DNA from 3 places in the Halobacillus sp. Marseille-Q1614 genome. Region 3 is predicted to be linked to each of the others. Evidence: riboswitches for the same ligand, from Rfam matches in the RefSeq annotation. Region 3 holds a riboswitch; each other region holds the start of a gene.

Region 1 (7,479 bases), 880 kb from region 3:
TGAACAAATACCGGCAGGGTGGAACCTGGCTCAGATCGTTCTGAACACTGCACAGAGCAGACGCCGGAGCGTTCTCGGCCATGGGCATCATACCTTAAGGCACCGATTGTAAGATGCACTTCATCAGGATTAGCTTTCTGGCTGCTTGCAATCGAATACAGACGGACAGGAATTTTGCGTAACACTTGTATAAAGTCCTGTGGCTTCACTTCCCATGGACCATAATCCTGAACTAAATCGAACAAGTCTCGGCCATAGATGTATTCTTTAAGGATTTCAGCGTTCTCGGGTGCTGTCAGTTTTTTAAGTGGATCACTGCCTGTTAAGTCAGCTGCTTTTTCTAATAATGGCTTAGTAAGACTTGTAATCTCAAAAGTAGACAACAATGCGGCACGGATCGCCCGCAGGTCTCCCTGCTTATTAATCGATACACTTTCTTCAGGATTCCATCCCATAAGTTCAATCAGCTTGTTGACTAATTCAGGGTCATTTTCAGGGAAAATTCCCAGGCTGTCGCCAGGCTCATATTCAAGATTAGACCCCTCAAGATCAATTTCTAAATGACGCGTTTCTTTGTTCGACCCACGTCCATTCAGGTTAATATTTTCTAACACTTCCGCCTGGAAAGGATGGCTTCGTGAGTAAGAAGGCTGGCTATCCATATTGACAACTGAAGCGGGAGCAGCCCCATGTGACTGCTGCTCTTCCTGGCCTTGAGCAATTTCATTTAAGACCCCATTAAACCATTCATTAGCCGGCTCTTCAAAATCCAAATCACAATCTACGCGGGAGAAAATCCGCTCCCCGCCTAGCTCTTCTAACCGCTTATCAAAATCTTTACCTGTCTGGCAGAAAAATTCGTAAGAGCTGTCTCCAAGTGAGAGTACCGAATACCGAACCCCTTCTAATTTCGGTGCCCGTTTGCTGTGAAGAAAATCATAGAAAGAGAGCGCATTATCCGGCGGATCCCCATCACCATGGGTACTTGTAAGAACAAGCAAATCCTCTACTTTCTTTAAAGATTTAGGCTTAAAATCATCTAAAGAAGCGACGTTCACCTGATAATCCTGCTGCTTTAATTTCTGTGAGAACTCATCAGCCAGCGACTGACAGTTTCCTGTATGAGAACCATATAAAATTGTAATTTCCCTCGTTTTACTTGGGCTGCTTCCGGCATTACTGACCTGTGTTTCTGCACCATTTGCTAAAGGTGCAGCTAAGTAACCGCTCAGCCACAGCCTTTGGGCTTCTGTAAGAGTAGGCAGCAGCTGATTGAGCTGTTCGGCCTGCACTTGATCAAACGGACTGTTCTTTTCTTTAAGTTGCAAAAATACCACCTCGCCAAATTTTATAAAATCGTAAGACCCCTGATGGAAAAGGATACAACCCTAGGTTAGAATCACTCCCTATACACTATGTAAGTCAGTGTAATCATAGTTGTTTAGTCGGGTATTTACATAAAATAATAAATAGCCCCTCTTCCAAATAAGAAGAGAGGCTAATCAATATCATTATGATTCCTTCTTCTTATTTTTCAGGTCATCCCTGCTGGAATTGGCACAGTATCTGAAAAAGAAATCCAGACCCGTTGCCGAGGCTTCAAAGGGCCAGTCCCTCCACCTCTCTCAATAAGAAAGCCGCTATGAAATTTTAAGGCAATTAATGGTACATATCTTATGCTTTATTGAGCCAATTGTCAATACATTTTGAAAAAAATCCTACAATTCCGATCAGTATTAAATTGTCCTTACAGCTATTTAGTACCGGGTACCGATACATAAAAAAACGTACCAGGTACCGAATGATAAATCATCGGATCCTGGTACCTGATTAGTTATAGAGTTTCCCTTTTACTTTATAAACTTCTACAGATTGGGCCGGGCTTTCTATGGCCAAGTTTCCTTTTTTCCCTTTAATTACAGGTTTGTCTTCAAGAAGTGGTTCGAACATAACGGTATTCGGTGTTCTTTGATTATAAATATCAAGCAGTTCGACGCTTTGCTTCTCATCTCCCTGATTGACGATAACCACCACTTTCTGCTGGCCTGCCGCTCTTTCATAAATGAGAAGATCCTCTGTGCTGTGAACAATCTTTAGTTCTCCCTCAGTCAGAGCCTTATTTTCTTTTCTCACTTCAATTAATTTCTGATAGTGTGCTTTCACATCAAGATCCTGCTCATCTTGATCCCAGGGCATCATTTCACGATAGTAGCGATCTTTCCACTCATCCACAAGGTTATGATCACCGCTTTGAGATAATCCGACTTCATCTCCGTAATAAATGATTGGAGCGCCCGGCAGGGTAAATTGCAGGGAAGCCGCATTTTTCAATGTATTCGTATTTCCCTCAGCTTCGTAAATAAACCTTGGGACGTCATGACTGTCTAAGAAGGTTGCCGGAATAAATTCGTCATGATAGGTGCTGAAAATCCGGTCTAACGAAGCTCCAAAATCGTTCATGCTTCCTCCGTTGATCATCGCTTCGTAAATAGCCGTCTGCGTTTCAAAATCAATGGCCCCATCTAATTTCCCAGTATATGACGTAATTTTTTCTAAGCTGTCCCATACCTCTCCAAAAATGAATGCGTCCGGATCATTCTGCTTCACCGCATGACGGAAATCGACCCAGAAGCTGTAGCTTGGACCTTTGGCATAATCTAAACGGAAACCATCAACACCGATTTCATCCATCCAAAATGGCACCACAGTCTCAAGCATATATTCTCTCGTTTCCGGATTGTCGTTGTTTAATTCCGGAAGTTCTTTTACATCATAAAAAGTTTCGTATTGATCCGGCCACTTTAAGAAAGTAAACCAGTCATAATATTGACTGCTTTCTCCTTTTTCAACAGCATCCTGGAAAAAATCATGCTTGTTTGAAACGTGGTTCGGCACAAGGTCATAAACGACTTTCATATTTCTCTCATGAGCCCTATCAACTAACTCTTTCATCAATTCATTGCTGCCAAAACGCGGATCGACATTCATGAAATCTGTTGCATGATAGCCGTGGGAATAAGGACCCTCATAAATTGGAGAAACCCAAAGAGTATTTACACCAAGGCTTTCAATATAATCAAGCTTCTCGATCACGCCTTGCAGATCGCCGCCCATCCAGCCTTTCAGCCTCTCATCCTCTGGAAGAGAAGGATCTGTTGATGTGTTGTTGCTTTCTTCTCCATCACGGAAACGATCGACAAACACTTGGTAGATAATCGATTCTTTCGCCCATTCTGGTGATTGATAGTCTTCCACATAATAGGCAAACTCTGTTGCTTCATCGGAACTTAACGAATTGTTGTCGGCAAACTGAGAACCTTCGCTTCCAGAATTCCATACGTCAATTTTATACTTCACACGTGTATTATTTTTCTGCTTAGGAATCGTTCCTTCTAAAGTCGAAGTGTATAACCCTTCTTTGTTTGAAGTCGTTTCAACTACCTTAAGTCCGGTAACTTTTCCATTTTCTGCATCGCCGCGTTTTCCTTCAGGGGAGGAACCATCTGTTGTAAAGTAAACAGCTCCTTCATCAATCGGCCCATAATGTTCAACCGTAACTGTGACTTTCGGTTCATCATGTTTATCAGGGGTGTAAGGTGTATGGTTAAAATTGTGAGTGACCTGATGGGCAACAGGAATGTTTTCCCATTCAGAGACTTTGTCGTTATACACTTGATTATCTTCAGTAAAAGTCGCTTCCCTTGGTGCATCGATGACTTCTTTATACGATTCGCCGCCCAAGCTGTATACATACTCTAAGCGATCCCCCGCTTCTCCTCTAACTTCAATTTCATAAATTCCCTCAGCCACCTTAGTTAACGGGCTGACCTTATAATCGAAGCTGTTAAGATTGGAAGCAAGTGTCGGAACCACCCAACCCGGCGTGTTTTTAGGTACCGTCAGGTTTAACGTTAAGCTTCCTGAAGAAGTATCGGCAAGCTGAACATCCACTCTTCTTTCCTCGTCAGGGTAAAAGGTAAAAATGTAGTCGCCGTCTTGCGGAGGAGTAAACGTTAAATTAGCACCAGGCATCCAATTACCATCATAAACATACTTAAATTCAACTGTTTTTCCGCCTTCGAGAGTAATTGGCGCACTGGCCCAATACTTGTTTTCCTCGTCATATGTAAGCGGGTTATTGTTAGATCCCCAATCTAGTGAATCTGCACTTCCTCGCAGAACTACAGTGTCATACGTCTGTTCATCAGCATTCGATTCGATTTGCGCAATCGGTTGCACAAAAGTCATTAAAAAAAGGACAACGACTATTACCAGCAGTAACTTTTTCAAATGCATCTCTTCCTTCCTATTAATGTAATCGTTTTCATAATAATGGAATTTCCTTAAGAAGTCTATAGTTATAAAGGTTTAGGCCTTTTTGCTGAATGTCTTACTCCGCCGCCCTGTGTTAGGTTAGAGCGCTAATCCATCATATCAGCTTATTCACCGATTTAGATTGCTATCTTTTCTGGTTTTCACCCCCAATAAAAGGGTAAAATATATCGAATGATGTCAATTGAAGGAGAATATGCAAATGAACAAGAAAGGCAAATTAAAAATGAGACGACGCGCACTATATATTCTTATTGGAATCATCATTATTTCTTTCTATTTTATAAATGTAGCCTGGATCGGTAAGGACGATGATGGAGCTTCTTCTCTTGAGACAGAGATAAAGACTGTCAAAGGCGATTGGGTAGGTGCCTGGGCAGCAAGCATGCAAGCACCTTTTGAGGATGGGGTTTCTCATAAAGGCTTTAAGGATCAAACCGTAAGAATGGTTGTCCACCCGCAGATGGACGGAGATCAAATGCGGATCCGCTTGTCGAATGCTTTCGGTGAAGAGCCGCTGACTATTGAGAAAGTCCATGCAGCGGTATCAAAAGGCGGAGCAGAAATTGACCCTGATACCGACCAAAAGATAACCTTTGACGGGAAAGAGAAGGTCACCATTCCTCCAGGAGAGAAAAAGTTTAGCGATCCTATTCCTTTAAAGGTGAAGAGTGAAAAAGAGCTGGCCGTGTCTATCTATGCAAATGAAAAAACAGGCCCGGCAACCTGGCACCCGCGTTCGATGCAGACAAACTACATCAGCTCCGGTGATCATGTATCCGAAGCCGGTGCTTCAAATTTTGAAACAGAAGAAGAATCATGGTTTTGGCTTGAGGCCGTAGATGTTACAGCAGATCCTTCGGTAAAAGGAGCTCTCGTTGTCCTAGGAAGTTCGATTGCGAACGGGAACTACTCGGAAATAGATGCCAATAATCGCTGGCCTGATTATTTAGCCGACCGTATGAACTCAGAAGACGCTGAAGTGAAAATGTCTGTTCTGAATGCAGGCATCTCGGCAAACCAATTGATTAACAGCCCGCCGGAAAAAGGTGAGAATGCCCTCGACAGGCTGGATCGGGATGTGTTCAGCCAGACAGGAGTCGAAGGCGTCATTCTTCACCAAGGCTTAAACGATATCAGGCATCACCCTGACTATGATTCAGAAAAAATTATTGAGCAGATGAAGAAGGTCATCGACGCCACTCACGATAAAGGGCTTAAAATTTATGGCGGAACCTTAACCCCTTTTAAAGGATCAAGCATGTATACAGAAAAAGGCGAAAAAACCCGCCAGGAAGTCAATGAGTGGATCAGAACGAGCGGAGAATTCGATGGAGTGATCGATTTTGACAAAGCAGTCAGGGACCCTGAAGAGCCAAAGCGCTTTCTCCCTGAATATGATGCCGGAGACAATCTCCACCCTAATGATGAAGGATATAAAAAAATTGCAGAAACGATTGACCTTTCTATTTTCGAAGAATAAGCTGGAACCTCGAGATCTTTATACAATTTTTCAAGTAGGATCCGGGAGCGAAAAACTTCCCTTCACCTAAGTGGAGGGAAATCTTCTTCATATGCTGACGGACTTTCTCTTTTCAATACATTAAACCCTTCTCATTTGATACAAATATGCTTAGAGTAATGTAAAAAAAGCTATCGTCTGTCGAGATTTCCCCGACAGACGATAGCTTTTTTAGTTAGCCACTGATGACGTTTGTACAGACCAGTCAAACCGGCCGCTAATGAGCCATTCGTCCAGTGCTTCAATATCCTTTGAAAAAACTCGATCTTCTGTTATCGAAGGGACTACTGTTCTTCCTTTAGAAAACAGTTCTCTTGCGCTTCCAGATGCTAATGAAATCCCACGGTACTCAAGCGCCTGCATGGCACAAATCAATTCAATTGCGGCCACTTTCTGAGCATTTCTGATGATTTGATAACAATGGCGGGCTGCCGTCGTTCCCATACTGACATGGTCTTCCTGGTTAGCGGAGGAAGGAATCGAATCAACGCTGGCCGGATGAGCAAGTGTTTTATTTTCCGACACGAGCGATGCGGCAGCATACTGCATGATCATCGCTCCCGACTGCAGGCCGGGATCAGGACTTAGAAAGCCCGGCAGATCATTTAACTGCGGGTTGACCAGCCTTTCGATGCGGCGCTCCGATATATTCGCCATTTCCGCTGCTGATATTTTTAAAAAGTCCATCGCTAAAGCAATCGGCTGCCCGTGAAAATTCCCTCCTGAGACGATTGTCTGCCCATTTTCGAGGATGAGCGGGTTATCCGTAGCCGCATTCATTTCAATTTCCAATTTCTCTTTTACGTATCCGAGGCTCTGCCTGGAAGCACCGTGAACTTGAGGGATGCACCTGAGGGAGTATGCATCCTGTACCCTTTTTTCGCCTTGATGTGTGATCAGCCTGCTCCCTTGCGTCAAATGACGGATTCTTTTGGCTACTTCTATTTGTTCAGGGTAGCCGCGGGCTTCGTGAATGGCAGGATGGAATGCATCGATGATTCCTTCTAAAGCCTCAAGCGTCATCGCTCCGATCCAATCACATTGATCGATGAGCCGTTCAGCTTCTATATAATTCACTACTCCCATCGCCGTCATCGCCTGAGTGCCATTGATCAGTGCAAGCCCCTCCTTCGCTTTTAAATCTAAAGGCAGGTAACCCTGCTCCTGATAAACCTGCTTTGTCGGTCTAATTTTTCCTTCATCATGGACTTCCCCTTCACCGATCAGAACTAAAGCAAGGTGGGAAAGCGGAGCGAGGTCGCCTGACGCGCCAAGCGATCCTTGACTAGGGATGACCGGAATCAGGTCATTATTGGCAAGGTCACACAGGCGGTTGACGATGCAGGGTCTTACGCCGGAAAATCCTTTCAGCAGTGCATTCAGCCGCAGAACGACCATCGCTTTGCTTACTTTTTCCGGAAAAGGATCTCCAAGAGCGCAGGCGTGTGAACGAATTAAATGAAGCTGGAGGTTATCGACATCTTCCTCACGAATCCGTACATCGCTGAACTTCCCAAATCCTGTGTTTATTCCGTATACCGTTTTCTGCACCGCCACAATTCTTTCGACAGCTTCCCGGCTTTGTCTTACTTTCTCCATGCTTGCCGGATCAATAGAAATCGGCT
Region 2 (7,479 bases), 660 kb from region 3:
CCCCCGGCGAGATCGGCCTGTCCGAATCCTAACTGGCCGCCGTGCGTATTTAACGGATAATCGCCGTCATAGCCGAAACTGTGATTTTTCACAAACTCTCCAAACTGTCCAGGTGCGCAAAGCCCTGCGCTTTCAAGCTGAACAGCAACGACGCTTGTGTAGCAGTCGTATAAAGAGAAAAGATCGATATCTTCAATGCTTGTCTCCGCCTGCTTTAGCGCCTTTGGAATGCAGTAGCTGAAAGGCAGCTTATCGATTGAGGGTGCCTGGCTTACGGCGCGGTGGGTTATTTTTTCACCGGCCCCTTTTAAAAAGATCGGCTTGTGCTGTCCGACACGTGCTGCTTTCTCTTCTGAAGTCACTACAACGGCAGCACCTCCGGCTACCGGCATGACGATTTCTAATAAATGAAGCGGATCTGAAATCAGCGGAGAAGCCAGAATGTCTTCGAGCTCCGCCGGCTTTCCATAAAAGATCGCATTCGGATTATTTTGGGCATTTTTTCTCGCCCAGTAGGCAATCCTGGCAAACTGCTCTTGTGTAGATCCGTACTCTTCCATGTGCTGACGCTTTAATAGAGCATAAGACGTATTGGCACCTGATGCTCCAAACGGAACATCAAATTCACGGATCGGATTGCGGTTTGGAGAGCGTAAGGTTTCGCCTTTTTCATTTTTATTGGCTAGGACGCAGACTACAGTCTCACACATCCCGGCTTCAATAGCAGCCGCTGCCCGCCAGATCATTCCCGGCCCGGAAGCCCCGCCAAGATCAACGACGTTCGACATGGTGGGATCGATTCCTAAATACTCCGAAACTGTCGCTGGCACGTGCTGTGGTGTCTCACCTACTTGAGGACCGACGAGCAGACCGTCGACCTCGTGTTTGGAAATGCCGGCGTCCTTTAGGGCCAGACGGACAGATTCGGCAATTAAGCTTAAAGTTGTTTTTCCTGTTGAATAACGAACGGGCTCTAATTCACCAATTCCAATGATTGCCCCTCTAGGTCTACGAGTCATTACACGAACTCCTTTTCTGTAATCTGGCGGTAAGACTGTAAACTCGCTGGATTTCTCAGAGACGCTTCATTACTTACCGTTTTTCCTAAGGCCGCAGTTTTTGCAGCTCCTTCAACTTTCTTGCCATTGATGGTATGAGGAATGTCTGTGACTTGATAAATTCGCTTCGGAACATGTCTTGGTGACGCCGTCGCCCGGATTTTCTTGCGGATGTTCTTAGCTAATTCTTCGCTCAACTTATCTGTTACCACGCAAAGGATGATTTCCTCATCATTCTCTTTTGGAAGCCCAAACACGATCGAGTCTTCTACTTCCTGAATATGATCAACAGCCCGGTAGATTTCCGCGGTACCGATTCGAACGCCTCCTGGATTTAAAGTTGTATCCGCGCGTCCGTAGATAATGAAAGACTCATCAATCGTCTGTTCGGCGAAATCTCCATGTGTCCAGATGCCTGGCCGCTTTGAAAAATAACTCTTACGGTAACGCTCATCCCCGCCTTCACCGAAAAAGGTAATCGGCATGCTTGGGAACGGCTGGGTACAGACTAGATCAGCCTTTTCTCCATAAACAGAAGCGCCGCGCTCATCTAATGCGTCGACAGCCATTCCTAATGCTTTGCAGGCGATTTCGCCTCGTTTTACCGGGTGAACCGGTGATCCCATCACAAAGCAGCCGATGATTTCCGTCCCGCCAGAAATAGAAGCGAGGAAGAAGTCTTCTTTTATCGTTTGATAGACCCAGTCGTACTGCTCGGGTGCAAGCGGAGCCCCGCAGGACAAAATGCTTTTTAGTCTTGAGAGCGAATGCGAATCTTTTAATTGAATGCTGGATTTAGCGAGTGTCTCTAAATATTTTGGACTTGTGCCGAAATGCGTCACTCCGACTTCATCCGCTATATCCCACAGGTGAGAGAGGTTGTCTGATCTTACAGGGGATCCGTCATATAAAAGCAGAGCGGCTCCACTGGCTAATCCGGACACCAGCCACGGATACATCATCCATGCGGTGTTGGTGTACCAGAAAAGCACATCATCCTTTTGAACGTCGCAGTGCAGCTGGTGTTCTTTTACGTGTTGAAGAAGCGTGCCGCCGGCAGAATGGACGATAGCTTTTGGAAGCCCCGTTGTGCCGGATGTATATAAAATGTACAATGGGTCGTTAAAAGCTGTTGGTGTAAATAATGGTTCTGATGCGTTATTGCTGCAAAGGTTGTCCCACGTTAAAGTTTCTGTGCCGGGAACATCCAATTCTCCACTTAACGTAATAACGGCAGTTAAACCTTCGAGATTCTCCGCGGTTTCTTTAACTTTTTCTCTAATGTTAAAAGGCTTTTCTTTGTATTGATACTGAAGGGAGGCTATTAATACTTTAGGCTGCACCTGCCCGATACGATCCAAGATTCCTTTCGTGCCAAAGTCCGGAGAGCAGGACGTCCATATCGCTCCTAAAGAAGCAGTGGCAATCAAGGCGGTGAGCCCCTGGATATCGTTAGTTGTAATCCCGGCGACACAGTCTCCTTTTTTCACACCTAAGTTTTTCAGTCCTTGCTGCGCCTTAGCGACAGCTTCTTTTAGTTCTCCTAATGTAATTCGGCTGCTGACTCCATTTTCATTTGCTTCATAAGCAACAGTTCGATCGAGAGATCCACGCAGCAGGTTTTCGGCAAAATTCAGCTGTGCATTTGGAAACCACTGCGCATCCGGCATGGAGGAGGCAGGGGTATAGACGCTGCCTCCTTTTTCACCGATAACTCCGGCATAGTCCCAAACCTTCGACCAGAATTCATCTAAGCGGGAAATGGACCAGCGGTGCAGTCGTTCATATGGAAAAAGCGGCTGATCTGCGAAATCAGCAAATGCTTTTATATGTGAATGGTTTATACCTTCCTCGGGCGGCTCCCATAGTAAGGAGGAACGCTCAGGTGTAATTGATATCGTCATGGATAAAGCTCCTTTCGTCCTATAGAAAAAGCTCTCTTCAAAAATAAGAAGAGAGCTGAAACACTCTTCTTATCTTCCAGGATTTCTCCTGCAGGAATTAGCACCTTTTCAGACGATTGCCTGAAGGTTGCCGGGCGTCAACGGGCCAGTCCCTCTGCCTCTCTGGATAAGAATCAATATTTAATTAAAAAACCTCTCTATTTTTTATAAATAGAGAGGTTCAAGAGATGTATTTATTCTCTTATCTTCCTGAGCCTTTGCTCAGTAGGATTTGGCACCTTGCTATAAATATAGCGGTTGCCGGGTTTCACAGGGCCAGTCCCTCCACCTCTCTGGATAAGAATTTCGTCGTTTATTAAGTTATTTGTGATCATAGCAGTTAAATTCTTTTTCGTCAATGGATTTCTTTAGAAATCTCTGAAAATTACATGAACCATTTTCTTCGACAAAGCCGGCGTATGACTTAAAGAAACAGCCGATTTTTTTGTCGTAAAATCATCCATTAAAAAAATCTGATTAGTGATGAGCCTCACTGCGTGCGTCGACCCTGCCCTTTAAAATTAAGATATAGGAAAACGGAAAGGGGAGAAGATCATGACAGAGAGGCAGTCATCAAAGGTTAACCCAACAAATCCTAAGGCAGAGGATTCATTTAAGGGGACGTTGTTTTCAGTTGGGGTTGTAGGAGCCGTAATCGTTATTGTCTGGGTAGCCGTATTTTGGATCTATATGGCAAGAGTATAGAGGGGGAGAGACGATGCATCGGCTGGAAGAGATTTGGATGACACTAAGTATCGGGCTGCTTGTTGTTTTTATGGTAATTATCGGCTATCAAACATTTGCGATGGGAATGGGGCCGCCGAGCCATAAAGAAACAATAAATCCGCAAAAAGTAACGGAAACTGCTCCATTTGATCAACCCGGTATTAAGCAAATTGGGGAGAACGAATATGAAGTCGTGATGGTTTTACAGGCGTTTCAGTTTACTCCTAATAAAATTGAAATTCCCGCTGGGTCGAAGGTTACCTTTACGATGGCCACTCCAGATGTAACTCATGGATTTCAAGTCGCAGGAACCAATTTAAATGCCATGGTTATGCCTGGGCACATCCAAAAAATCACCCATACATTCAACAAGCCAGGTGAGTTTCTTGTGTTATGTAATGAATATTGCGGAGTAGGCCATCAGATGATGTCAACTACCATTAATGTGCAGTAAAGGGGGGACCAAAAATGGAAAGTGCATTACGTAAAACGATCATTCAAAAGACAAAAGGTCTCGGTGTAAACCCGCAAGACGCGAAGGTTTCATTATCCTATTTTTCCGTATCATTTGTGGCACTTCTAATTGGCGGTGTTTTAGGATTGCTGCAGGGACTGGAGCGCGCTGAGATTCTTCTCCTTCCGTCCTGGTTCAATTATTATCAAGTGTTAACCGCCCATGGGATATTACTGCTTCTCGTGTTTTCTACGACTTTTACGATCGGTTATCAATATGCCAACCTTTCTTATTCATTTGGAGGGCTGCTTCCTAAAGTCCGCAAGCTTGCCTGGACGGGATTCGGTCTCATGGTATTTGGGACAGTATTGGCCGCGACGTTGATTGTATTAAATGAAGCATCTGTCTTATATACATTTTACCCGCCTCTTGCTGCGCATCCTTTGTTTTACGTAGGGCTCGTCTTTCTTGTTTTAGGAATATGGGCCTGCTGCTTTGGTGTTTTTATTAATTACCGTCATTGGAAAAAGTTCCACCCAGGCCAGCCGACTCCATTACTAGCTTTCTTTGCGATGGGAGTTTTCGTCCTCTGGTTCTTCGCAAGTATTGGAGTTGCGATTGAAGTTCTAACATTGATCCCCTGGTCCATGGGGCTGGTGGAAACAACTAACGTAATGGTAGGCCGTACGTTATTTTGGTGGTTTGGCCACTCCTTAGTAAACATTTGGTATCTTGTAGCTGTTTCTGCATGGTATGTTATCGTACCGAAAATTATAAAAGGCAGGCATTTTAATGAGAAATTGATCAGGCTCGTCGTCATCCTGCTCGTTATTTTAAATATTCCGGGAGGATTCCACCACCAGATTGTTGACCCGGGAATCTCTTTATCTGTTAAATTTTTACATGTATTTATGAGCTTAGCAATCGCCGTACCTTCTTTAATGACAGCCTTTGCTATGTTTGCAGTGTTCGAACGTGCTGGAAGAAAGCAAGGCGGAAAAGGGCTCCTGGGCTGGATTAAGAAGCTTCCGTGGGGGGATGTCAGGTTCTTAGCCCCTATGATTGCGATGATTGCATTCATCCCCGGGGGTGCGGGAGGCATTGTAAACACTAGTAACCAATTAAATCAAGTGGTTCATAACACGATGTGGGTCGTCGGTCACTTTCACGTTACTGTCGGGATGTCAGTTGTTATGACATTCTTCGGCATCAGTTATTGGTTAATACCACACTTATCAAAGCGCCAGCTCACACCGAAAATGAATAAAATTGGTGTAGTACAGACACTCATTTGGACAGCAGGAATGGTGCTGATGGCAGGTTCTCAGCACTTGGTTGGACTGTTGGGTGATCCTAGAAGAACTTCTTTTACCACGTATGGAGACCACCCGACCGCATTAAGCTGGGTCCCTTACGAATATGTGATGGGCTTTGGAGCTGCGCTGCTTTTGATCGGTGTCATCATCCAGGTATATGCCGTGTTTCATATGATGTTCTTCGCCCCAAAAGGGGAAACCGAATATCCAGTGGCTGAGCCGGAAGATGATGCCCCACCGGTACCTCTGTGGACAGAACGTTGGGGGCTTTGGATCGTGCTCCTTCTTATGGTGGTGGCCATGGCTTATGTGGTTCCTATTTGGGACTTTACTCTTCATGCACCTCCAGGATCGCCGCCGATTCGAACTTGGTAATCTAATTTTGAATAAAAAATTCAGGGGGTCTTATCAATGAAAAAAAGTATATTTGCTTTGATGTTTGTCACTCTGATTCTTGTTCTGACAGCCTGCGGCAGCGGTGACGAGAAGACCGGCTCCTGCTGGTGAAATAACTGTTAATCTTTCAAACGATGAGGGGGTTCATGGGATTGAGATTGAGGGAACTGACATAAGTATAGATAATGAAGGATCTGCTACAGCCTCCCTTGAACCTGGTGAGTATACGATTAAATGTAACATCGTTTGCGGAACAGGTCATGAAGAGATGGTTTCAACCTTAATCGTCGAATAGCTGGACAGTAAGTGGAAAATTATAAGCAGGAGGGGAGGTAGGCCGCTTTTTTATCTTTTATCTATAATTATAACAAGCTATTATCCTTAAAATATTTAGGTGATCAAAATGGAGAATACCTTACTGAATAGATCGCAAGAAAATAAACCTGGTGTGTTAGCAGATATCAAGTCCCTATTTAAAGCCATTGTGCTCATATCTAATGTTCTCCCAATCATTACTGGTTTTTGGCTGGCTCTCTACTTTACGGGAGAGTCTTTTCAAGACAATTGGGGGCTTTTTTCATTAACCATAGCGGGCAGCACCTTGATTATGGCCGGCGCTTTACTTCTTAACAATTGGTATGATGCCGATATTGATGCAGTTATGAAACGAACGAAACAGAGACCCACCGTTACTGGAACCATTCCCTTAAAACTTGTACTGGTCATGGGAGTCGTGCTAAGTATTCTTGGGTTTGCTGGACTTTTACTGGTCAGTGTAGAAGCGTCGATTTACGGCCTTGCTGGCTGGTTTATCTATGTTGTTCTTTATACGATCTGGTCGAAGAGAAAATATGCCTTTAATACGTTAATCGGCAGTCTTTCAGGCGCGGTTACACCGCTCATTGGCTGGGCTGCGGTTGACTCTGCTTCTCACGTTGTCCCCATCGTATTATCTGCCATTCTATTTATTTGGCAAGTCCCTCATACATTTGCCATTTCCATCAAGCGATATGATGAATATCGGGCTGCAGGAGTGGCTATGCTGCCTGTGGTACGCGGTGTCAAAACGACAAAAAGACAAATGCTATTATATATTATTTGCTTATTTCCATTACCATTTCTATTAAGTTCTCTCGGCTGGGGATTTCTTTTAGTGACAGTCTTATTAACAGCGGGATGGATTATTCTAGCGGTTAAAGGATTCACTGTCCAAAATGAAAAAAATGGGCCCGGTATATGTTTTTATACTCCTTAACTTATTTAATGATTTTATTGGGAGCCATGATCTTATCCGCTATATGATCGGTATCATTCAAAAAGAAGCTCTGGAGCTTCTTTTTTTATCAAAAAAAATCCCCCTGAGCTTTCCATGGTCAGGAAGCTCAGGGAGAGGAGACACTCAGTGTTAAGCCATATATCTTGGGAATAAAATATTATTTTCTAAATGGATATGTTCGAACGTATCGGATTCGAGCTCCTCTAATCGGTTGTACACCAGACGGTACGTGCCGCATGCTCCTTCAGGCGGAGTATAGTCATTCGTAATCCTGCGGAGTTCGTGAAGGATTTCCCCGGCATGACTGTGT
Region 3 (7,479 bases):
TATTGAGAACGACCGTAAACAAGACCATTGTCAGGACATTAACACTCATGCCGACCCATACCGGGTGAATGTTGAGGTAGAAGTCTGTCGGGCTCCAGTTGCTTAAATTGTACCAGATCAACCCGGCGGCGAATCCTCCAAACAGCGAGCTGACAACGGCTCTTTTGGTAACGAGCGGCCAGAATAGGGCAGCTACAACGGGTGCGAATGTAGCTGAGTTTCTCATCGTCCAGGCGAGCACATTCCACCAGGCTGACTGCTCTGTTCTTAAGAAACCGAAGACGATCATCAAGCCTGTTAGAATCAGCAGCGACCATTTGGTATAGGTAATGAGCTTCTCTGGAGAGGCACCTGGAAATACGGCACTTCCGACGTCTTTTCCTAAGCTTGTCGCTCCTGAGAACTGGCAAGGAGCTCCCCAGCCGAGGGCACATGCCCAGATTCCAAGGAAAAATAGTCCGACTAACGGAGCGGGCAGCACCTCCATGAAATATTGCGGCAGGGCAACCAATCCTAAGCTTGCATCAGGTACGACGACAGATGCTGCTAAACCAAATAACACACCTAAGACGATAAAAGGAATTCCCATGAATGAGGCGGCAATTAGTCCTTTTCTGCCTTCTTCAGGAGTTCTGCAGGATAATGCCATTTGAAAAGCAGCCTGCGCGAGAATTACATTAACTAGAAAAGTCGCGAACCAGACGAGAATAACCTGAAGTCCTGCTCCTCCCCAGTCAAACATTTGCGGGCGGTCTAAAGCGAGCTGCTGCAGGCCTGCGATCCCTGGATTAATGAAAAATGCCGCAGTTCCAATAATGAACATGATCGCAAAGACGATGGAATTCATCGTCTGTGTAAAGGCTACCGACCACATACCGCCGGCTTGTAGATATACAAATAGTAAAAGAGCTGTAAACGCGACAGAAAGAGATAAAGAAATTCCGGTAAACACGTGAAATGCTGAGGCAAACGCAATTGCCGTGGCTACCGACCACATTGGAAAGGCGATCGCCGTAATCGTACCCGCCAGTCCTTTAGCCGTCCGTCCGAAGTTGTCGCCAATTAAACCAGAAATTGTAACAATAAGCTTTTTGCGAAACGATTTAATCATCAGCAAGGCGATGATCAGGACTTGGACCGTTTCTGCTACTCCATACCATATGGCAGAGATTCCGGTCAGATAGGAGAGCTCGACAATCGAAATGTAAGTAGAACCTGAGAATAAACCAGTGATACAAAATGCTACGGTCCACCAGCGAAACGTACGCCCTCCAACGAAATATTGCTCTCCCCGGCTTGCCTTTCGCTTGGCTAAGTTCCCGACAATAATTAAAGCCAGCGTGTAAAGCAGCGCGAATAATATCATCCATATTCCATATGATGTCATGATTGCACCTCCTTATTGATCTCCCAAATAAGTTCAATCTCAATACCAGCATCTTTAAACAAATTGAATGCAGGGCAGCGTTTTTTAACTAAATAGATTAAATGATGGGCGTCGATTTCCACTTCAGCAAATGTAACTTCTACTTTTAAAGTAACCTGCTGGAAGTGCGGGCTTACGTCAGCCGTTCCCAGCAATCCTTCACGGTCGACCGTCCCTATGGATGAAGAGGTCAGGTGCTCTATCGTAAGGGCGTTTTCTTTTGCGACCATTTCAATTACGATCATTAAACAGCCGTTAAACGAGCCGAGGATGTATTCCATTGGCGTCATTGCCTGATTTAAGCCGCCCAGCTTCTCTGGCTCATCGATCAGGAAATCGAAATCCCGAATATAATGCTTGTTTTGGAATTGATTCGTGCGCGTACTTTCTGCCTTAATTGAACGTATTGACGACTTGGTTTGTGTTTCACTTGCCATACAAAATCCCTCCATTTTTGATAAATAAAAAAGCCTTCTATTTTCCTGAATGAAAAATAGAAGGCTTGGATATTTAGGTCCCGGCTCTTATCTTTCAGACAGAAAAATGTCTGCTGGAGTTAGCACCTTGTTTATAAAAAACAGGTTGCCGCGGGATCAAAGGACCAGATTCCTCCACCGCTCTTGATAAGAAAATTATGAAATTACTGAACATTGTATGGCTTCATCTAAGGAATGTCAATGGAAAATCATAGTAAATAAGTCGGTTTTGTCATGTGAAGAAGGAAATTGCGAGACTCCTTGGACGCCAGTTCGGGACCCAAAGAGAAGCGGGGAGGCTCGACGGATCCCCGCGGAAAGCAAGTGATTTCCCTGCCCCCTTTCGCCTAACCCAATCCCTTTAATGGCTGTCTTTTAATAGTTGATCAATAGTTATTCTCACGTCCCTTAAAATAGTGTCCCACTTTCCCTTTAAAGGTGCGCTCAATCCTATATGAAACTTAATCTCAAAAGGCTCTATACCAATAAGGAAACCCTTAAGCGTATCTCTTTGCAGGTAGAGAGACTGAAACAAATGTATGTTATGCGGCGAGATATCGAGAGGACGCTGTTCATGTAAGTTGTTAATCGGGAAGATGGAAAGTTCTCCAGGTTCTTTTCCTGCCCGGACGGTATCTAAAATAATCATATAGGAGGCCTGTTCAATTTGCTGGAGACAGTAGTCAATGTCTGATTCGCCGATTAGATAAGAGATATTTTCCGGATGTTTCTGCTTCGCCAGTTCTTCTGTGAGATAAATTCCAATTCCATCATCCATCATGAGCTGATTGCCAATTCCAAGTACGATTACTTTTTCCATTAAAACACCTGAATGGTTTTGACTACGCGCCCCGGGCTGTAAACGTGTGTCGCGCAGGACATACATGGATCAAATGAACGGAGGATCCTTCCGATTTCTGCCGGCTGGTCAGGGTTTTGAATCGGCGTACCCAATAAGGCTCTTTCGGCTACGCCGGCGAAGCCTTTATCATCTCTAGTAGAGAAATCCCAGGTGGAGGGGGTGATAATCTGATAGAAAGATAATTTCTTATTATCTATTTTAAGCCAATGTCCTAAGGCGCCCCGCGTTGTATCTGTTAATCCCCGGCCTGATGCTTTTTTAGGGACTTCATATTGTTTCTGCAGCTCTACATTAGGAAGCACTTCTTTAAGTAACGTCCTCATAATTTCTGTGATTTTTTTAGCTTCAAGAGCCCGGGCAATCGTGCGGTCCATGGCAGAAATACCAAGTTTTTGCTCTCCTGATAAAATGAGCCGTGCCAGCGGCCCCACTTCAAAGGGGAGTCCGTCATATCTTGGAGCTTTTACAAAGGAATAGCCTTTTTCTTTGTCCATATCGGGTTTAGGGGTCAGCTCGTCTGGCTTGTACGTATTTTCTATTGCTGTATACCAGGAATAATCTATCTTTTCTTCTATTTTATTTTCATCAAAAGGCTGCACAGTATTCCCGCTGAATACGAGCGGATTTACATACAGGGTCCCAAGATCTTTATAATTGTCAAAAGCCCCATAGGTTAATAGATTTCCATATCCTCCTCCTAAACGGAAATAGTCAGGGTAATAGTAAGCAATCTCGTAAACGTCGGGGATCATTTTTTCATCAATAAATCCCGCGATATGCTGCAGTATGGAATCAATATGAACAATTTTTTCACTGTTGGCTTTCGTTGTAATCCCGCCGATAAAAACGCCGTGGTTGTGAGGAGCTTTTCCGCCTAGTACAGCGAGCATCTGGTGAGCGGAACGACTGATGGCAAGGGAATCAAAGTAATTTTGAGAGATTCGGCTATTGACAGATTGGGGCAGACGGTAATCGTCGTGGTCTGCTTCAACAATCGTAACCTTATCAATCTTTACGAAGTCGGGAACGGTATATTGATAGAAATGGCGGATATGATTTTGCAGAAACTCACAGCAGTGGATGATATCTCTCAAATATCTTCCTTGCTCTAATGGTTGTACATTTAAAGCATCTTCAAGTGCCAGAGAGGAGGCCATCGAGTGGGCGGCCGAGCATATTCCGCAGATGCGCTGAGTGAAATAGACGGCATCAAAAGGCTTTCGCCCGACCATCATTTCTTCAAAGCCCCGAAAAAGATTCCCTTTTGTCCTGGCATCAACGACGGTATTGTTTTCAATCGTGAAGTCAATCTCCATAAACCCGCTGATCCTCGTCAGCGGGTTTATAATAATTTTTTTACTCATCCTTTACCACCCTTGTCGTGTCAAAGCTAATAAACGGTTCCATCTGATCTGGAAAACCAAATGTGGCACAGCCGATACATGGCGTGTCATCACCAATCGGCCAATTGACATGGCCGTTCCACTGCCTTGTCGGGCAGTCGGTTCTCGTTACAGGCCCGCGGCAGCCAAGCTTAAATAAACAGGTTTTATCACTGAGTTTTTCCGCAAAGATGCCGCGGTCAAAGAACGGCCGTCGCGGACATCTGTCGTGAATCAGTGTGCTGTAAAACATGAGCGGGCGGTTTAAATTATCCATTTCCGGCTCGCCGTATAGAAGAAGGTGGGCCAGCGTGCCTAAGAACCAGTCAGGGTGTACAGGGCAGCCTGGAAGCATAATGATTTTTTTATGGGGGAGTACTTCTTTTAACCCGACAGACTGTGACGGATTGGGCTTCGCAGCCGATACACCGCCGTGTGTGGCACAGGCTCCGACAGCTAGGATGTGAGATGCTTTTTCCCCGAACATCTTTGCGGCCTCAAGACCGGTAAGCGGCTTCCCCTTCCAGCGGCCGATCACATTATATAAGCCGTTATTTCTTAAAGCCACAGCACCTTCTACCGCTAAAATAAAATCATCATCCAGCGTATTCATCAGCTTTTCAATGGCCTGCTCACCTTCAGCAGCCATGATGCTGTTTTGATAACGAAGGTCCACCATGGAAGTTAACGTATATTCAAAGTCAGGATTTTCCCCATTTAAAAGTGAAATTATATTTCCCGAACAGCCATTCAGCTCAAGGTACACTAACTTCTTTTTCTTAATCAGATCCTTATTCACGCTTCTTACAACCGTGCTTGATAATCTTTTGGCAATCGCTTCATTGGTTAACGACTCTGGAGGTAAAACTCTCTCTTCCATTTACACAAGCCTCCCTACAACTGGCATTGTGGCTAAGATCGCCTGCTGACCGGCATGACAGGAAGCAAATTCATTTGTATAGTCCTTACCGGAAACTAAGCCAAAATGAGTGGCTGCTGCCCAGGCTCTGTTGTTCGTTACATCGTACACGAGGCCGTTGACCGCAACATAAGCGGGCCTGCCATTCTTTCCGTCAAATGTTGCTAATTGCTCAACAGTGAATGTTCTTTGTTCAGGAGCAGGGGCCGCTTCGTTTTGGGGTGCTGGTGTAACAGGGTGCTGAGCTGTTGCACCATTTGCAAACGCCGGCTGAGGAGGGAGGGGGCTTGCCAGCAGCTCACTTAAAAAGTGAATGGAACTCAAGCTGTCCCAAAGCCTCTGAAAGGTCTGGGCGTTTTCTGGTGTATGACTGACATTAGCCAGCATTGAAACATCGTAGCGCGTTTGTGTAATGAGGTGATTAATTTCCTGACGAATCATCTGGGTGTTATTCATGTTGTCCTCTCCTTAAAAAAAGGATCAAATTCAGCAGATTCTCGGCAAAAGCATCCCTGAAAGCCGGTAAAGACGTCTCGTTGTCCCAATCGGTGTACATATCGTTAACTTGCCTTGGGCTTCCCCGCCTGCAGTGACACGGCCGATAACTTGAGCATCTTTTCCTAATTCACTGCTGTGCAGAGTATCCAGGACTTGCTGCTTTGATGCAGCATCGACAATAAGGATGACCTTTCCTTCGTTTGCCAGATAAAGAGGGTCAAAGCCTAAAATGTCGCAGGCCCCATGGACTTCATCTCGTATGGGTATCGAAAGCTCATCTAATTCTATCGTGCAGTTAAACTCTTCACACAGCTCGACAAGGGTGGTAGCCAGCCCGCCGCGTGTCGGATCTCTCATCATTTTAATACCTTCCGTATCTCCCATCAGCTGGCTGATCAGGTGATTGAGGGATGCACAGTCGCTTTTCACTTCGTTTAGCAAACCGAGCTCCTGGCGGGCGCTGATGATCGAAACTCCGTGATCCCCAATCGTTCCGCTAATGATTACCGCGTCTCCTTCCTTAATCGTTTCAGGCTCTAAGGGTTGAACGACTATTCCGATCCCTGTCGTATTAATAAATAATCCGTCCACACTGCCTTTTTCAACGACTTTCGTATCTCCGGCTGCAATTCTGACTCCGGCACGTGCTGCTTCTGCAGCCATACTTTTTACTACTTTTTTTAAGTCAGGCAGCGGAAAGCCTTCTTCTAAAATAAACCCTGCGGTAAGGACTTCCGGACGAGCGCCGGATACAGCTAAGTCGTTAATAGTCCCTGTAACCGCGAGTTTTCCTATATCACCACCGGGAAAGAAAATAGGTTTGACTACAAAACTGTCGGTCGTTACAGCTATATTTTCAAGAGGGCCTTTTAAAATCGCGGAATCCAACCGGGTTTGCTCCTGATGGCCAAACGACTCTATAAACAGGTTCTGGATGAGCTGGTGGGTTAACTCACCGCCTTCTCCATGGGCTAAGCTGATTCTCCGGACCACATCTAATCCTCCCTCATGTATTGGTAATGGGCGGCGCAAGTACCTTCTGTGGAGACCATACAAGGACCGATCGGATGAATCGGGGTACAGCCTTTATTAAACAAAATGCACTCTTCAGGTTTGATCAGACCTTTAATAATATCTCCGCAGCGGCATTTCGTTTTTCGCGGTTCACCTGCTGAAACGTTAAACTTCTTTTTAGCGTCGAAGCGGGCGTACTTTTCTTTAAGGACTAACCCGCTCTTTGGAATCGCGCTCATCCCGCGCCATACCTCGTCATTCGGCTCTAAATACTCGTCTAATAATTTTTGAGCCGTAAGATTACCTTCATCTTTAACAAGGTATGTATAGTCATTTAGGATATCCACCTTTTTTTCAATGAGAAGCTTCAGCAGCTTATAAATGCCGCTCAGGAGCTGGACAGGCTCAAACCCGCTGATCACACCCGGCATTCTGTATTCTTCCGCTAGAAAATCAAAGCTTTGTTTTCCGGACACAATCGAAACGTGGCCGGGCAGCAGAAAGCCGTCAAGATTGATTTCCTCGGACTCAAGGAGGGCCCGCATGACAGGTTCTACTAACTTAGTCGTCATCCATATGGAAAAGTTGTTTAGTTGTTTATTCTCAGCTTCGCGTATGGCAAGGGCGAGAATTGGAATCGTTGTTTCAAAGCCGATTCCTAGAAAAATAACCTCATGATCAGGATGGTCTTCCGCGATTTTGACACTATCTAACGGGGAATAGACGACCCGGATATCCTCTCCGTCTGTTCTAGCCTGCATCAGGCTATGTTTGGAACCAGGAACGCGCATCATATCGCCAAATGTGCAAAGTATCCGGTTCGTTCCTTTAGAAAGCTGGATCATGGCATCGATAGATTTTTGATCGGTTACACAAACCGGACAGCCTGGCCCCGCAATCAG

What was found. Region 3 has a riboswitch for S-adenosylmethionine ahead of HUS26_RS16910 (OsmC family protein). Riboswitches for the same ligand answer to the same signal wherever they lie in the genome.
Region 1: another riboswitch for S-adenosylmethionine. It lies ahead of HUS26_RS12455 (assimilatory sulfite reductase (NADPH) flavoprotein subunit); the one in region 3 lies ahead of HUS26_RS16910 (OsmC family protein).
Region 2: another riboswitch for S-adenosylmethionine. It lies ahead of HUS26_RS13430 (acetoacetate--CoA ligase); the one in region 3 lies ahead of HUS26_RS16910 (OsmC family protein).

The regions. Positions count from the first base shown of each region.
Region 1 is NZ_CADDWH010000001.1:2,473,234-2,480,712, forward strand. It holds gene HUS26_RS12455 (assimilatory sulfite reductase (NADPH) flavoprotein subunit) at 1-1,328, opposite strand, end outside; SAM riboswitch class I at 1,525-1,635, opposite strand; gene HUS26_RS12460 (glycoside hydrolase family 13 protein) at 1,831-4,290, opposite strand; gene HUS26_RS12465 (SGNH/GDSL hydrolase family protein) at 4,535-5,815, shown strand; gene hutH (histidine ammonia-lyase) at 6,026-7,479, opposite strand, start outside.
Region 2 is NZ_CADDWH010000001.1:2,699,991-2,707,469, reverse strand. It holds gene HUS26_RS13435 (thiolase family protein) at 1-1,019, opposite strand, end outside; gene HUS26_RS13430 (acetoacetate--CoA ligase) at 1,019-2,962, opposite strand; SAM riboswitch class I at 3,029-3,135, opposite strand; SAM riboswitch class I at 3,201-3,305, opposite strand; gene HUS26_RS13425 (cytochrome c oxidase subunit 2A) at 3,557-3,706, shown strand; gene HUS26_RS13420 (cytochrome c oxidase subunit II) at 3,720-4,181, shown strand; gene HUS26_RS13415 (cbb3-type cytochrome c oxidase subunit I) at 4,196-5,872, shown strand; gene HUS26_RS13410 (hypothetical protein) at 5,976-6,188, shown strand; gene cyoE (heme o synthase) at 6,297-7,148, shown strand; gene ric (iron-sulfur cluster repair di-iron protein) at 7,299-7,479, opposite strand, start outside.
Region 3 is NZ_CADDWH010000001.1:3,357,764-3,365,242, forward strand. It holds gene HUS26_RS16905 (sodium:solute symporter) at 1-1,387, opposite strand, end outside; gene HUS26_RS16910 (OsmC family protein) at 1,384-1,863, opposite strand; SAM riboswitch class I at 1,948-2,056, opposite strand; gene HUS26_RS16915 (hydrogenase maturation protease) at 2,264-2,722, opposite strand; gene HUS26_RS16920 (nickel-dependent hydrogenase large subunit) at 2,722-4,128, opposite strand; gene HUS26_RS16925 (hydrogenase small subunit) at 4,121-5,026, opposite strand; gene HUS26_RS16930 (cytochrome b5 domain-containing protein) at 5,027-5,521, opposite strand; gene hypE (hydrogenase expression/formation protein HypE) at 5,552-6,556, opposite strand; gene hypD (hydrogenase formation protein HypD) at 6,559-7,479, opposite strand, start outside.